2 linked regions of the Thermochromatium tepidum ATCC 43061 genome follow. The protein of the gene in region 2 binds, or shares a complex with, the protein of the main gene of each other region. Links are inferred from orthologs where the notes say so. Each region holds a gene or a part of one and is shown on either strand. Other genes may lie near its edges. The genes, in order: uvrA and mfd.

What was found.
Region 1: the proteins of mfd (region 2) and uvrA are in contact, whole or in part, in a crystal structure (PDB 4DFC), measured with the Escherichia coli proteins. The link is inferred for Thermochromatium tepidum ATCC 43061 from one-to-one orthologs.

What each region holds. Positions count from the first base shown.
Region 1 is NZ_CP039268.1:500,109-507,907, reverse strand. What follows is about bases 2,511-5,892. They hold uvrA (excinuclease ABC subunit UvrA), read right to left. Parts: upstream 5,531-5,892; coding sequence 2,711-5,530; downstream 2,511-2,710. Other genes in these bases: mazG (nucleoside triphosphate pyrophosphohydrolase), read right to left, coding at 5,537-5,892; E6P07_RS02350 (hypothetical protein), read left to right, coding at 2,511-2,669. Also shown: E6P07_RS02365 (YicC/YloC family endoribonuclease), read right to left, coding at 1-424; E6P07_RS02360 (serine/threonine protein kinase), read left to right, coding at 578-1,492; E6P07_RS02355 (hemerythrin domain-containing protein), read left to right, coding at 1,615-2,163; more of E6P07_RS02350, read left to right, coding at 2,370-2,510; more of mazG, read right to left, coding at 5,893-6,340; E6P07_RS02335 (DUF1810 domain-containing protein), read left to right, coding at 6,713-7,162; E6P07_RS02330 (GIY-YIG nuclease family protein), read left to right, coding at 7,152-7,610. UniProt on the Escherichia coli protein: The UvrABC repair system catalyzes the recognition and processing of DNA lesions. UvrA is an ATPase and a DNA-binding protein. A damage recognition complex composed of 2 UvrA and 2 UvrB subunits scans DNA for abnormalities.
Region 2 is NZ_CP039268.1:123,790-132,261, reverse strand. The notes cover bases 1,641-5,695. They hold mfd (transcription-repair coupling factor), read left to right. Parts: upstream 1,641-2,012; coding sequence 2,013-5,495; downstream 5,496-5,695. In the rest of the region: E6P07_RS00600 (IS607 family transposase), read left to right, coding at 1-373; E6P07_RS00595 (4'-phosphopantetheinyl transferase family protein), read left to right, coding at 630-1,361; E6P07_RS00585 (hypothetical protein), read left to right, coding at 5,883-6,197; fur (ferric iron uptake transcriptional regulator), read right to left, coding at 6,200-6,616; E6P07_RS00575 (outer membrane protein assembly factor BamE), read left to right, coding at 6,755-7,249; hemin uptake protein HemP, read left to right, coding at 7,390-7,578; E6P07_RS00565 (metal ABC transporter solute-binding protein, Zn/Mn family), read left to right, coding at 7,638-8,472. UniProt on the Escherichia coli protein: Couples transcription and DNA repair by recognizing RNA polymerase (RNAP) stalled at DNA lesions. Mediates ATP-dependent release of RNAP and its truncated transcript from the DNA, and recruitment of nucleotide excision repair machinery to the damaged site.

The sequences.
Region 1 (7,799 bases), 380 kb from region 2 along the record:
GCGAATCCAGGGTCTGTTCGAGCAGCGCCAGCGCCTCGGCACCGAGCCGGTCGAGATCCGGTTCGGTCTCCTGCACCACGCCTGGCCAGCGCAGTAGATCGAAGGGGGTCGGCTCCTGGGTACAGCCGATGCGCGCGCTGAGTTCACGTCCCGCCGCCAGGAGCTGCTCAACAAAGGGCCAGTTGATCCGGATCGCGTTCGCGGCACCCAGGGCCGGGGCATAGCGCAGCGTACATTCGATCTTACCGCGCTGGAGACGCGCCGCCAGACGGTTGCGCACCTGGATGTCGAGTCCGCGCAGCTCCTCGGGCAAGCGGATGCAAGGCTCCAGGAAACGGTGATTGACCGTACGTACCTCCCAGGTCAATTCACCCAGATCGCCTGTCCGCGACGCGCGGGCGAAGGCCGTCATACTCTTGATCATTGGCTAAGGACGTCTCTTGAGGGGGCGGTCTCACGTGGGCGGACGAACAGGGCTCGATCCCTGCCGAGCCAGCCGAACAGCGTTTATCATAACCGAGGAAGGCCGCATCCAGTCACTCCCGTCAACGTCCGCCTGGAGATCCACTGCCCGATCATGGCAGCCGCACGAGAGACACTCCCACCAGGCACCCAGGTGGGTAGCTACCACATCGTCAAGCCGATCGCCGAGGGCGGCTTTAGCCTCATCTATCTCGCGACCGACGACGACAGCGGCGAAGAGGTCGTCATCAAGGAGTACATGCCCAAGAAGCTCGCGCGCCGCGATCGCGACCGGCGCGTGGTGCCGGCAAGCATCGAATATGCCGAGAGCCTCCATCACGGACGCAAGCTGTTCTTCCAGGAGGTCAAGGCACTGGCGTCGCTGAAACATCCCAACATCGTTCGGGTGCTCGCCTTCTTCCTGGCCAACGATACCGGCTACATGGTGATGCCCAACGAGCGTGGGCGCAATCTCGGGGCCTATCTGCGCGAGCGCAAGGGCGGGCTGAGCACCTCTTTTATCCTAGAGGTCTTCATCCCGATCCTAGATGCACTGGCGCTCTTGCATCGGCGTTCCATGGTCCATCTCGATGTCAAGCCCGGCAACATCCATCTGCGTCACGGCAACATGCCCCTGCTGCTGGATCTCGGCGCGGTCCATCCGTTTAATCGCGGGCGCTCGCGTGGCGGGCAGGTCATCACCGCTGGCTATTCTCCGGTCGAGCAATATTTTCGCGGCGGTCAGGTCGGTCCCTGGACCGATGTCTATGCGGTCGGGGCCAGCATCCGCACCTGCATGGACGGTCGCACGCCCCAGCCGGCACCGGAGCGCCAGAAGGAAGACAGGGTCGTGCCGGCCGTCGAGGCCCTTAAGGATCGCTATCCCGAGTTCCTGCTCAAGGCGGTGGACTGGGCGATGTCGATGGATCCGGAGAAGCGCCCCCAGGATGCCGAGGAGCTATTGTTCGCCCTCCTGCCGCACATCGACGACCCGCGCTTGGAGCGGATACGCAAGGGCGACACCGGCTGAGCGGAACCCAGGTCAGTGCATCCGCACCGAATATTTCTGCCGGCGGGGCTGGACGATACCGAACCGGACGACATCGAAGGAGGGTAGGATGCACAAACGACTCTATTCAAGAGGGTTAAGCCATGCACGCCATCATGACGCGACTCGGTCAGGATCATGCACGACTGCGGCGGGTACTCGACCTGCTTGAGTCCTTGCTCGACCGTTTTCACGAGGGCGACGAGCCGGACTACGCGCTGATCGATGCGCTCATCGAATACATGGACTGCTATGCCGACATCGTCCACCACCCGACCGAGGATCTGATCTTCCGGCGTCTGATCGACAAGGGCGTCGAACCGTCTGAGGTCTTCGGTATCCCCATGCGTCAGCACCCGGGTCTAAGCCGCCTGACCAAGGACTTCCGCCAGTCGCTGCGGATGATCCTCAGCGAGGAGGTGCTGCTGCGCGAGGACGTGGAGGCCGCCGGTCGTGCCCTGATCGGCAATCAGCGTGGTCATCTGATCCAAGAGGAGCGCGAGGCCCTGCCATTGGCGCTCAAATACCTGACCGAGGCCGACTGGATCGAGATCGAGTTGGCCGCTCCAACCCTGGATCCGGTGTTCGGGGCGCCTGATCCGCGGCACTTCAGGGTGCTCTATCGTCAACTTATCGAGCAAGTGCGACACTGACCCTGTCCGCTGGATCTCAAACCGCGACCCAGACCCCTCGCTTGATCCAGCGGCTCTACTGTTTGCAGAGGTACGAGTAGATACACCGTATTCGCCAAGCCTGGAGGTTTTTTATGAACGAAATTGGTTTGTCTAGCAACATGCCGTCGATCGGCGCAACCAGGTCCTATCCGTCGCCGCGGGTTGACTCCGGGTCCGACAGCCCCTTGACCAGCCCTGGTGTAACCCCATCGACGCTGGATCGCGGCCCCAGCTCGACGTCTCCGACCCAGGGTCCATCCAGCGACACCCTCTCGATTTCTTCGGACGCCTACCGTCTACAGCAAACCGGCGCGCCTACGACCGAGACCCTCGATTCCAGGTCGTACAACGGCCTGGATTCCGAGCAGGCGATCGCCCTGGCGCGGACGACTCGGGAGACGATGGTGCTCAATCCCCAGCTCGCTTTTCAGGCGCAGGCCAGTCAGATGAGCGCACGGCAGGTGACCAACGCCCTTGGGGCTTGAGGCGATGGAGTCTGCCGCCGAGTCACCCGGTCGCTGAGCGACTACCAGCCGCGCTCCAACAGGGGGCGCAGAAAACGCCCGGTATAAGACTGCTCCACGGCGGCGAGGGTCTCGGGCGTACCGACGGCGACCACCTGTCCGCCCCTCTCCCCCCCCTCAGGCCCTAGGTCGATGATCCAGTCGGCGGTCTTGATGACATCGAGATTGTGTTCGATCACCACCACGGTGTTGCCCTGATCGCGTAGCCGATGCAGCACCGTGAGCAGATGCCGGATGTCGTGGAAATGCAGCCCTGTGGTCGGCTCGTCGAGGATATAGAGCGTGCGCCCGGTGTCGCGCCTGGAGAGCTCGCGGCTGAGCTTGACGCGCTGGGCCTCGCCGCCCGAGAGGGTGGTCGCGCTCTGGCCGAGCTGGACATAAGACAGACCCACGTCCATCAGCGTCTGGAGCTTGCGGGCGATCGCTGGCACCGGGGCGAAGAAGTCGAGCGCCTCCTCGACGGTCAGGTTCAGCACCTCGTCGATGGACTTGCCCTTGTAGCGGATCTCCAGGGTCTCGCGGTTATAGCGCCGCCCGCGACAGACCTCGCACTGCACATGCACATCGGGCAGGAAGTGCATCTCGACCCGGATCACGCCATCCCCCTTGCAGGCCTCACACCGCCCGCCCTTGACATTGAAACTGAAGCGCCCGGCGTCATAGCCGCGCGAACGCGCCTCGGGGACGGCGGCGAACAGCTCGCGCACCAGATTGAACAGACCCGTATAGGTCGCCGGATTGGAGCGCGGCGTGCGACCAATGGGGCTCTGGTCGATGTCGACCACCTTGTCGAAGTGCTCCAACCCCTCGATGGCCCTATGCGGTGCAGAGTTAAGACTGGCCCCGTTGAAATGACGCGCGACCACCGGAAACAGGGTGTCGTTGATCAGGGTCGATTTGCCTGACCCCGAGACGCCGGTGATACAGCACAGGGTACCGACAGGGATCGCGACATCGATCCCGCGCAGGTTGTGGCCGCAGGCCCCGAGGATCCGCAACTGGCGTGCGGGGTCGTTGGGCGTGCGCCGGGCGGGGATCTCGATCCGCAGTGCGCCGGACAGATAGCGCCCGGTCAAGGAGTCTGGGTTGGCCGCGATCTCATCCGCCGTGCCCTGGGCGACGACCTGACCGCCATGTGCGCCCGCGCCTGGCCCGAGATCCACCACCCAGTCGGCGGTGCGGATCGCCTCTTCGTCGTGCTCGACGACGATCACGGTGTTGCCCAGGTCGCGTAGATGGGTCAGGGTCTTGAGGAGTCGGGCGTTGTCGCGCTGGTGGAGTCCAATCGAGGGCTCATCCAGGATATACATGACACCAACCAACCCGGCCCCGATCTGACTCGCGAGCCGGATCCGTTGGGCCTCGCCGCCCGAGAGCGTCTCGGCGCGGCGTTCGAGCGTCAGATAATCGAGCCCGACATCGACCAAGAAGCGCAATCGGGTAGCGATCTCGGTGATGACCGGGGCGCCGATCGCGCCGCGCTGCCCCGGCAGATCCAGGGTCTCGAACAGACGCAGCGACTCGCCGACCGGCATCCGCGCGATCGCCGGCAGGTTGTATCCGGCGATGAAGACATGACGCGCCGCCTCGTTCAGGCGGGTGCCCCCGCAGTCCGGGCAGGGTCGCTGCGAGAGATAGCGCGCCAGTTCCTCGCGCACCGTATTGGAATCGGTCTCGCGATAGCGCCGTTCCATGTTGCGCAGGATGCCCTCGAACACCTGTGGTCTGGTGTTGCCCTTGGGGTGTGGGAGCTGGACCCTCTCCTGGCCACTGCCATAGAGGATCACCGCGCGCACCGGTTCGGGCAGCTCGACCCAGGGGGTCTCGACATCGAAGCCATAGTGCGCGCCAAGCGCGCGGATCAGCTGGAAATAATAGGCGTTGCGCCGATCCCAACCGCGTACCGCACCGCCGGCCAGACTCAGTTCCGGATGCATCACCACCTTGGCGGGATCGAAGAAGAGTTCTACCCCCAATCCATCGCAGGTCGGACAGGCCCCGGCTGGGTTGTTGAACGAGAACAGACGCGGCTCAAGCTCCGGCAGGCTATAGCCGCAGACCGGACAGGCGAACTTCGATGAGAACGTCAGCTCGGGGCGTTCGGGTTCGTCGATCCAGCCGACCTGGGCAATGCCACCGGAAAGGTTGAGCGCAGTCTCGAACGACTCGGCCAGACGCAACGCCAGATCCGGGCGTACCCGGAAACGATCGACGACGATCGCGATGTCGTGTTTCTGCCTCGGGTCCAACTCGGGCGGCGACTCCAGCTCATAGACCTGTCCATCGATGCGGACGCGCCCAAAGCCCTGGGCGCAGAGCTCACCGAGCAGGCGCTGATACTCGCCCTTGCGCGCGGCCACCACGGGCGCCAGCAGCATCAGCTTCTCGCCCTCGGGCAGTGCCAACACCCGGTCGACCATCTGGCTGATGGTCTGGGCGTCGAGCGGCTCACCGTGGGTCGGGCAGTGGGGTTGGCCGACACGTGCGAACAGCAGGCGCAGATAGTCGTGGATCTCGGTGATGGTGCCGACGGTGGAGCGCGGATTGTGCGAGCTGGTCTTCTGTTCGATGGCGATCGCCGGGGACAGACCCTCGATGTGGTCGATGTCGGGCTTCTCCATCATGGATAAAAACTGACGCGCATAGGCCGAGAGCGACTCGACATAGCGCCGCTGTCCCTCGGCATAGAGGGTATCGAAGGCGAGCGAGGACTTACCCGAGCCAGACAGCCCAGTCAGTACGATCAGGCGCTCGCGCGGCAGGTCCAGATCGATGTTCTTGAGGTTGTGGGTGCGCGCGCCGCGCAAGCGGATCAGGTGCATGGGTGCTCAGCCGCGACGCTCGGTGGCCTTGGCGAGCGTCCACTGACGCTCCATCTCGTCGCGGGTCTCCGGGCTCGGTTCGAGGCCCTGTTCGCGCAGTCCACGCTCGACCTGGGCGAAGCGCTGCTCGAAGCGCCGGTTGGCGGCGCGCAAGGCCTGTTCGGCCTCCACGCCTAGATGGCGGGCCAGATTGACGCAGGCAAACAGCAGGTCACCGATCTCGTGGATGCGCTCGCTCGGGGTGGCCTGATCGGTCAGGGTCGCGCGACACTCGGCGAGTTCTTCCTCGACCTTGGCCAAGACGGCCAGGGGCTCATCCCAATCGAACCCAACCCGTGCCGCACGGCGCTGGAGCTTCTCGGCGCGCACCAGGGCCGGCAGGGTGCGCGCGACACCGGCCAGTGCCCCGGGTTCATCGACCCGGGTCTGGGCGCGTTCGGCGGCCTTGAGTCGTTCCCAATGGTCCAGGACGGTCGCCGCGTCTGCCAGCTCGAGCGTACCAAAGACATGGGGGTGGCGCCGGATCAGCTTGGCGCAGACCGACTCGACCACATCGGCGAAGGCAAAATGCCCACCCTCCTCGGCCAGGCGTGCATGGAAGACCACCTGGAGCAACAGATCGCCGAGTTCATCGCGCAAGGCGGTCATATCCTCGCGCTCGACTGCCTCGGCGACCTCATAGGCCTCCTCAAGGGTATAGGGCAGGATGGTGCGAAAGGTCTGCTCCAGATCCCAGGGGCAGCCGTTCTCAGGATCGCGCAGACGCGCCATGATGGCGATGAGTCGATCGATCGGCGGGGTGTCGGTCATGGAAGCCCGTGGTGATGCAAAGGCTTGACGGTTGGGAGACGGTATCACAGCGTAACGAACTCCGCTAAGCTTGGCGCGATGGGCCGACTCTCCCAACCCCCTCAAGTCCCCGGAAATTATAGACACGCCTTTTGAAGCCTTTGGAGGCGTTTGTTGTGCCGGCCCTTGAGCGCCTGAATCGGTGCGATATGGCCGAGGGCCTTTGGCGGAAGGTGTTGGTCATAGACCTGACATAACGCTTGATGGTCTGGGTTAGCCACTTGGCAGAGCGGCACACCCTGCTGGTGAGAGCTTTGATGAGGACTGGGAACGCTGCCGTCGCCTGCCCGCGTGCCGTGTGCAGGCGGGCAGGCTGGAGTAGGAGACAGCCGGATGAGCAACACCGCCCCTGACCTGAACCGCTTCGTCGAGGCCCAAGGTGACATCTACGCCCAAGCGCTGGCTGAACTGCGCGCCGGTCGCAAACGCTCGCACTGGATGTGGTTTGTCTTCCCGCAGATCGCTGGGCTCGGATCAAGCACGATGGCGTGCCGTTATGCCCTCCGCGACCTGGACGAGGCGCGGGCCTATCTGAACCATCCAATCCTTGGGGCGCGGTTGCGCGACTGTGCCGAGGCGCTGTTGGCCATCGAGGGGCGATCAGCACGGGAGATTCTAGGATCGCCGGACGACCTGAAGCTGTGCTCCAGTGCCACGCTCTTTGCCCAAGTTTCGCCGCCGGGGTCGGTGTTCCATCGGCTGCTGGAGCGGTATTGTGGCGGGCAACCTGATCGGTTGACGCTGGAACGCCTGTCAGCTGGATCCCGGCATGATGAGCGATGACCGTGGCACCTATCTGGTCCGGCTGATCCCCGAGCACTCGGGGCCGGTGCGCATCGGGCGGCTTGGCACCCTGATGCTCACCGGCGGGGAGCTGCTCTATGTCGGCAGTGCGCTGGGTCCGGGCGGACTGGCGGCGCGCTGTCGTCACCATGGGCGAGTGACCGCACGGCCGCACTGGCATCTGGATTCTCTGCGTCCGCACTGTCGTGTTCCGGGTTGTTGGGTCGCACGCGGACTAAAGCGGCGCGAGCATGTCTGGGCGCGCTTGCTCGGGACCTTGCCGGGTGCCTCATGGCCACTGGCCCGCTTTGGGGCGAGCGACTGCGACTGTCCGGCGCATCTGATCCGGCTGGAGCAGAGACCGGAGACGACGACGCTCAGTGTGCTGTTGGGCGTTCCGCTGGTGTGGCGGGCAGCGCGGGATCGATTTGAGGAATCTCAAGGATGAGGAGACATCGATGGAAATCGCCCTGTGACCGCTCGAAGTGCTCGACGCCGAGACCGAGCCTAAACCCAGCCTCGAAGACGAGGGATCGCCCACGGATGGGTGCGCATCATCCGCACCTGTCGTGTCCGAGGCGTCTGTGCCGGCAGACAGGCGCGTCGAGCGGTCTTGAAGAGCGCGCCCGCCCGTCCT
Region 2 (8,472 bases):
ACTCTATTGTGCCAGGCAAGGCTGGACGTTTGAGGTGATCGCCGATCTTGGCTCGGGCATGAACGACCACAAGAAGGGCCTGAAGCGCCTGCTGGATGTGATCATCGAAGGCCAGGTCGGTCGTCTGGTCATCACCCACAAGGACCGGCTGCTGCGCTTTGGCGCGGAACTCGTCTTTGCCATCTGTGAAGCGAAGAACGTCGAGGTGGTCATCCTCAACCAAGGCGAGGACACCACTTTTGAAGAGGATTTGGCCAAGGACGTGCTGGAGATCATCACCCTGTTCTCTGCCCGTCTGTACGGCGTGCGCAGCCGCAAGAACCAGAAGCTCATCGATGGCGTGAAGAAGGCTGTCGAAGAGGCGCAGGCGTGATCGTCACCCACAAGGCAGTTGGGTGTGGCGTTTAAGAACTTTGCTGGACGCGCCCGGTATCCGAACCTTCGCTTGCCCGCGCGCAGCGGGCAAGCGGGCAAGAAGGGCGTCCACGATTGCTTCATGCCCCCCTGCGCCGCAGGGTATGGATGCGATGCCTGTGGAGAGAAAGGCTTGGGCGGGGCTTCACCCAGGTGAGCCATGATCGGCCCCGACATGCTACAAACCGCCGATCGGTGTGAATCACTCAAGGACCATGCCCTCCTTCCCCCTCGTCCCCTGGCAGGCGACATCCGTTCAACCGGGCCCGGAACTCGCTGCGACACTCAAGCCTGGCGGCCTGCATCTATGGCGTATCGACACGGGTGAGGGTGGCGCGCCTCTGGACAGGTGTCGCGGGCTATTGAGCGAGGCACAGCGTGCACGTATCGATGCCCTGGGACAGGACGTCCAACGGGCACGCTATGCACGCGCCTGTGCCGGTCTCAACCGCATCCTCTCCGCCTACCTGGATCGGCAGCCCGAACAGATTCGGATCGAACGTGGCCCCACCGGCAAACCCTATCTGGATGGTGCAGACGGTTGGTTGTCCTTTAGTTTCAGTCACAGTGGCGATCTGGCCCTGGTGGCCCTGAGCTGCGGAACGAACGCCACCGTTGGTGTCGATTGCGAATGGATCCGCCCACGCGCCAATCTGGCGGCGATCGCCCGGCGTCTGTTCGACCCCGAGACTGTCGCAGAACTGGAGACAGTGCCCGAGTCAGGGCGACTGGAACGCTTTTATCTCGCCTGGACAGCCCTAGAGGCCGACGTCAAGTGCGATGGGCGTGGGCTCTTGCGCCCGCGTCCGCCCAGGGCCGTCGCCCCCCAGATCGCCCATTTCATCCCGGCGTGCGGTTATAGCGCCGCCGTCGCCCGTGCCCAGCTGCCACCCGTCGAGACCTGGCGGATGCTAGAGATCGAGTCGGTGATGGGCGCGAGCGCCTAGTGGGCGGGGTCGCCCCGTCACCCTCTCACACCAAGGGCATACCCCGATCGATCGGCAGCCCGAAGACACCACCGGTTTTACGTTCGCACCAGGTATTTGCAGACCTGTCCCTCCCGACGGTATTTATCGAGTCGCTAACGATCGGCGACTTGCGCTCGATGCCGCGCAACCGATCGCTCCAGGCGTGGATCCGCGTTTGCCTTTCCGTGCGCGAAAGGCCCCGAGGAGGACGTCTAACTCCCAGTGAGTGCGCCCTGCCGGGCGCACCAAAAAAAAAAAAGCGCGACGGGTTGTGTCGCGCTAGAAAAATTACCACCAAAGGAGGATGGAGGAGTGCACTGGAGCAATCGCTTCAGTACATGAAAATTTTCTTATTTAGCGAGGCACTTGTCAACCACTCAAGTCAAATTTATTGACCCGGATGTGCATCGCGCTCAAAGGCGCCCTTGCCACTCTTGCTCGTGCCGTAGAGCGGCTTGAGCCGCGATCTTGGCGATTGATGCGGGGGTGGGCACCGCGATCGCGCCTTACGGCGCTCCTTAAAAACCCGAATAATTAGGCCGCCCGAATCGGACGACTGCCGGCCTCTGTGCGAAAATCCAGCACGCTGCGTCCGTTTTTAGCGAATCACTTGAGGTCATGTGCCACACGATGTCGTCGTCCTCAACCCGCCCCTTGCACTCTCCGCTCGACCCACCGCTGCCGCGTCGCCCGGGTGAACGTCAGCTCTGGGGCCGGCTCTATGGTGCCGGCACCTCGCTGGCGATCGCCAGGGTCGCCGCACGCCACTCCGGATTGGTCCTGGTGGTGGTCGATAGCATCCAGGCCGCTGCGACCCGACGCGCTGAACTGGGCTTCTTCCTGGACGGAGGCGAGCCTCCGCTCCTCGACTTTCCCGATTGGGAGACCCTCGCCTACGACATCTTCTCGCCCTTGCCCGAGCTGGTCTCGGAGCGACTGCTTACCCTGTATCGTCTGCCGACCCTGGAGTCGGGTCTGTTGATCGTCCCGGTCGCCACCCTGATGCAGCGTCTGCCGCCGCGTGACTATGTCGATGGCCATTCGCTGGTACTGGCCGTCGGCCAGCGGTTTGATCGCGACACCATGCGCCGCCGCCTGGAGCAGGCAGGCTATACCTGTGTCTCGCAGGTTCTCGGACACGGCGAATATGCGGTGCGGGGCTCGCTCTTGGATGTCTTCCCCATGGGGAGTCGGGTGCCGTTGCGGATCGATCTGTTCGACGACGAGATCGAGGGGATCCGGGTGTTCGATCCCGAGACCCAGCGCTCCAAGGATACACTCGACCAGATCCGGCTGCTGCCGGCGCGCGAGTTTCCGTTCGACGAGGACGCCATCTCGGGTTTCCGCCGCCGCTATCGCGCCGCCATCGCCGGCGATCCGCAACGCAGCCTCATCTATCGCGAGGTCTCCCGAGGTCAGGCGCCAGGCGGGCTCGAATACTATCTGCCGCTCTTCTTCGAGCAGACGGCCACGCTCTTCGACTATCTGCCCGCAGACACCCTGGTCATCGAGGCGGTCGAGTGTCGTGATACGGCGCGTGCCTTTTTCGCGGAGATCGAGCAGCGTTATGCGCAGCGTCGCCATGACAGCGAACGCCCACCCTTGCCACCCGCCCAGCTCTATCTGACTCCCGAGGAACTGGCCGGGCGGCTCAATCGGCTCTCGGGCGTCATCCATCAGTCAGACCCCATCGACCAGAGGCGCAAGGGCTATGCCGAGGTCTATCACTTCTCGACCCAGCCCCTGCCGCCACTGACCATCCAGGCGCGCAGCGCGCACCCAGACCAGGCCCTGCGCGCCTTTCTCGCCAGCGCGCAGCGGCGCCTGCTCTTCGTCGCCGAAAGCAACGGACGGCGCGAACTGCTGGCCGAGCAGCTCAAGGGCTTCGGCATCCAGACCCGTCCGGTCGCGGGTTGGCACAAATTCCTTGCCGGCGAGGCTGATCTCGCCCTGACGGTCGCCCCCATCGAGCAGGGTCTGCTGCTCGAAGACGCCGGGCTCGCCGTCATCACCGAAAGCCAGCTCTATGGCGAGCGGGTGCGTCAAGAACGGCGCCGACGTGCCCGCGAGCGCGACAGCGACGCCATCATCCGCAACCTCACCGAGCTGAGCGAGGGTGCACCCGTGGTCCATGAGGAGCACGGCGTCGGACGCTATCTAGGTCTCCAGACGCTCACAGTCGGTGGAGTGACCACCGAGTTCCTGATGCTCGAATATGCCAATGGCGACCGGCTCTATGTGCCGGTCAGCTCACTGCACCTGATCTCGCGCTACACCGGGGCCTCGCCAGAAAACGCCCCCTTGCACAAACTCGGGGGTGATCAGTGGCAGCGGATCAAGCGGCGTGCCGCGCAGGAGGCGCACGACGTGGCCGCCGAGCTGCTCGATATCCAGGCGCGGCGTGCCGCACGTCAGGGTATCGCCTTCCCGACGGGCGGTGAGGACTATGCCGCCTTCGCCGCCGCCTTTCCGTTCGAGGAGACACCGGATCAGCAACGCGCCATCGAGTCGGTGCTGGCCGACATGGCCAGTCCCAGGCCGATGGATCGCGTGGTCTGCGGTGACGTGGGGTTTGGCAAGACCGAGGTCGCCATGCGCGCCGCCTTCATCGCGGTCCAGGGCGGGCGGCAGGTCGTGGTCCTGGTGCCGACCACCCTGCTTGCGCACCAGCATTTCGAGAACTTCTCCGACCGTTTCGCCGATTGGGCGGTACGTATCGAGAGTCTGTCGCGCTTCCGCACCGCCAGGGAACAGAAGGCGGTGCTCAATGGGCTCGCCGATGGCAGCATCGACATCGTGATCGGGACCCACAAGCTGCTTCAGCCACAGATCCGATTCAAGCGACTCGGTCTGGTCATCATCGACGAGGAACATCGCTTCGGGGTGCGTCACAAAGAACGGCTGAAGGCGCTGCGCACTGAGGTCGATGTCTTGACGTTGACTGCCACCCCCATCCCGCGCACCCTCAACCTGGCCCTGTCCGGTCTGCGCGATCTTTCGATCATCGCCACCCCACCAGTGGAGCGCCATCCGATCAAGACCTGCGTTACCCCCTGGGACGACGCACTGATCCGAGAGGCGGTGTTGCGCGAGCTCAAGCGCGGCGGCCAGGTCTATTTCCTGCACAACGAAGTCGAGACCATCGAGAACCTGGCCCAGAGGCTCGCCACCCTGATCCCGGAGGCACGGCTAGCGGTCGCCCATGGTCAGCTGCCCGAGCGCGCGCTCGAACGCATCATGCGCGACTTCTACCACCAACGTTTCAACCTGCTGGTCTGTACCACCATCATCGAGAGCGGGATCGACATCCCCTCGGCCAACACCATCCTCATCAACCGCGCCGACAAACTGGGTCTGGCCCAGCTCCATCAATTGCGCGGTCGGGTCGGGCGCTCACACCATCGCGCCTATGCCTATCTCCTCACCCCCCCGACCCAGGCCATGACGGCGGATGCCAAGAAACGGCTGGAGGCGATCGAAGCGATGGAGGATCTGGGTGCCGGATTCACGCTCGCCACCCATGACCTGGAGATCCGCGGTGCGGGCGAGTTGCTGGGCGAGGAACAATCAGGCCAGATTACCGAGGTCGGTTTCACGCTCTATATGGAGTTTTTAGAGCGCGCGGTCGCGGCGCTGAAGTCAGGGCGCGTCCCTGAGCTCGATCGACCGCTCGATCACGGTCCCGAGATCGATCTCGGAATCCCGGCGCTCCTGCCGAGTGACTATCTACCCGATGTCCAGGCACGGTTGGTGTTTTACAAACGCATCGCCAGCGCACGCGATCGCGAGGAATTGCACGAATTGCAGGTCGAGATGATCGACCGCTTCGGAGACCTGCCCGAGCCGGCGAGGAATCTGCTCGAGATCACCGCACTCAAGCTCCTGATCCAACCCTGGGGCATCCGCAAGATCGAGGCCGGCCCGGCAGGCGGGCGCCTACTCTTCACCGAATCGCCCAAGATCGACCCGGCCCGACTCATCGCCCTGATCCAAAGCCGGCCCAAAGAATACAAGCTGGAAGGCGGCAACAAGCTGAAATTCTTTTGCGACATGGCCGAACCCGGAGTCCGGATCCACGAGGTTCGGCGCATCCTAAAACCTCTGCTGGACTGAATCGATATGGCTAGGCGTGGCACGGCTACGTGCCGCGCGCAGGGGTCAGCATTCCAAAGGCCGTCCAATCGATATCAAGCCGGCTTGACATAACAGGTACGGTGTGAAACCGAGACGCAACAATCAGAGGGTGACGAATCTCCGACACGCCACTGATTCGAGCAACGTGGATCCGACGCTGCTGTTGCGGAAAAACCCGCTATCTAAAACGCGCCGCGGTGATCAAGACAAGACCATCCATCCAGATTTCGTGAACTAGGCAACGTTTCACAGAGGGTTCTCGGCCTATGCTTACCGCGCTGCATGCCGATAAAGACGGCACAGCCCTGACAGGGGTGTTTCAGAGTCGAACGGAACGTATTTCCAAATCAGCGAGGACCCCTCAAGATGACCACTGAGAACAGACGCCTGCTCATCGCGATCGATGCCGAGATCCGCGAGATCAACCGCCAGACCATCAACCCCTTGTTCAAGGAACTCAAACTCGCTGATCTGACCCCGGTGATCGAGATGGTGGCCAAGGCGCGCGCCAACTACCTGAGGACACTCTACGACATCGCCCACCAGGCCCCAGACGGCCAGCCGAGTGAGTCCGACATCAAACGGCTCACCGGCCTGCGCCTCGTCTACGAAGAACTGGTCAAAGGCTCCCAGGCGTTGGAGACCGCCATCGAGCGCGAATACCTGGACGTCAGCCGTTAGACTCAGCGCTTGCCTTGACACTCCGGACAGATACCGTAGACCACGAGTGAGTGGTCTTTGATCTTGAAGTGATGCTCGGCGGCGATCCGTTTTTGGCGTGACTCGATCGTGGGGTCGAGGAACTCGACGATCGCGCCGCACTTGATGCAGACCAGATGATCGTGGTGCTCGCCGCTGTTGAGCTCGAAGACCGACTGACCACCCTCGAAGTGACGGCGACAGACGAGACCGGCGTCCTCGAACTGGGTCAGCACGCGATAGACGGTGGCTAGACCAATATCCTCATCCTGACTCAGGAGCTCCTTGTAGACATCCTCAGCGCTCAGATGGCGCTTGTCGCTGCGCTCGAGAATGCCCAGGATCTTGACGCGCGGCGCCGTCACCTTGAGTCCGGCCTGTTTGATCTGCTCGTTTTTCAATTCGATTCTCCAGCTCGCGGACCAATACGACCGACCTAGACGATCACGCTCGGCCACTTGGATCAGCGCCCCCTGTGATCCAGAAAGGGCGCTACGGTATGATGCGCTGATTTAGCGCAAAGTCGTGATCAGGACAAGATGCGAAAGATTTTCAGTTTTCCAATACTGGGTTCCATGATGGTCTCGATCGCCGTCACGGGATGCGCACGTGACACCAAGCCGGACGAGACGCGGACCTCGTTGCTGGAGAATCTGCCCTTCGTTTACAAGATGACGGTCCAGCAGGGCAACATCCTGACCGAGGAGATGGTCGATGCACTCGAGCTCGGCATGACCAAGCGTCAGGTTAGCTTGGTGCTGGGCACGCCGCCGCTGGTCAGTTTCTTCCATAACAATCGCTGGGACTACACCTATACCCTCAAGCATGGCCATCAGCCGATGGAACAGCGCCATCTGACCCTCTATTTCGAGGGCGATCAACTGGTGCGTATCGAGGGCGATCTGCGGCCCGACCCGACCCGCGCCGCCGCGCGCAAACCCGAGCAGATCCTGATCGAGGTGCCCGACTATGAGGCACGCGAAGGTATCGTCCGCAAGGGTCTGAGAACCCTTGGGCTGGAACCCAAGGACTGAAATCTGCGCGTTGTCATGGCTGGCTGCCAGTTGACAGGCTCGAACTCAGCTCTTAATCTTTAACGAGAATGATTGTTATTTGATAGCCATCTGGCCGTCCCTGAGTTCGATCACCGCCAACCTTAGTTGAGAGTTTGACGATGCCTAGGACCACATCCACCGCCAATCGCCGTCCTGAACACCTCGACAAGAGCGCCCTGTCTCCAATGCCGCGCACGATCGACGTCCGATCATTGCTCGGCAATGATCCGTTCGTGATGATCGAGCACGGTGATTGTCGTTACGTCCTGCGGATGACGCGCAACAACAAGCTCATCCTGACCAAATAGTAGGCGCTCGTGTCCGCCGCGAATCCCAACTTGAACTGCTCTCTGAGTAAATGATGCGGATGCACCTTCTATCGTTCATCGTTCTGGCCTGCCTACCCACCATCCTGCTGGGTGCAGACCGGATCCAGGTCTTTGTCACCGTGCCGCCACAGCAGACCTTCGTCGAACAGATCGGCGGACCTCAGGTCCAGGTCGAGGCACTGGTCGGCGCCGGCTCCAACCCACATACCTATGAGCCGTCCCCCGGTCAGATCGCACGGCTGGCCGAGTCAGAGGTCTATTTTGGGGTCGGACTACCGATGGAGGGGGCCTGGATAAAACGGATTCTGGCTGTGAACCCGAAGCTTCGTGTTGTGGATCTCAGCGAAGGCATCGCCCGGCGCCGTCTCGAGGCGCATGAACATGATGGACAAGGAGCCAAGCCTGATCATCACCATGAAGCCGACGGCGAGCAGGATCCACACATCTGGACCAGCCCGCTGCTCGTGATCAGAATGGCAGAACGGATTGCCAAAACGCTCGATGAAATCGATCCGGATCGGTCCACCGACTATGAGTCACGGCTCGCAGATTTCGTCGCTGCGCTGAAGGATCTGGATGCCGAGGTTCGCGCCGATCTCGGACGGCTTAAGTACCGCCGCTTCATGGTCTATCACCCATCCTGGGGCTATTTTGCCGATACCTATGGACTCACTCAGATCCCCATCGAGGCCGAAGGCAAGGAACCTGGCCCGCGACAGCTGGCGGCCCTGATCGATCAGGCGCGACGTGAGAACATCCGGGTCATCCTGGCCCAGCCTCAGATGTCGACCAAGTCCGCCGAGCAGGTCGCCCGGGAGATCGGCGGACGGGTGGAGGTCGTGGATCCACTATCCGCCGACTATATCGGCACCA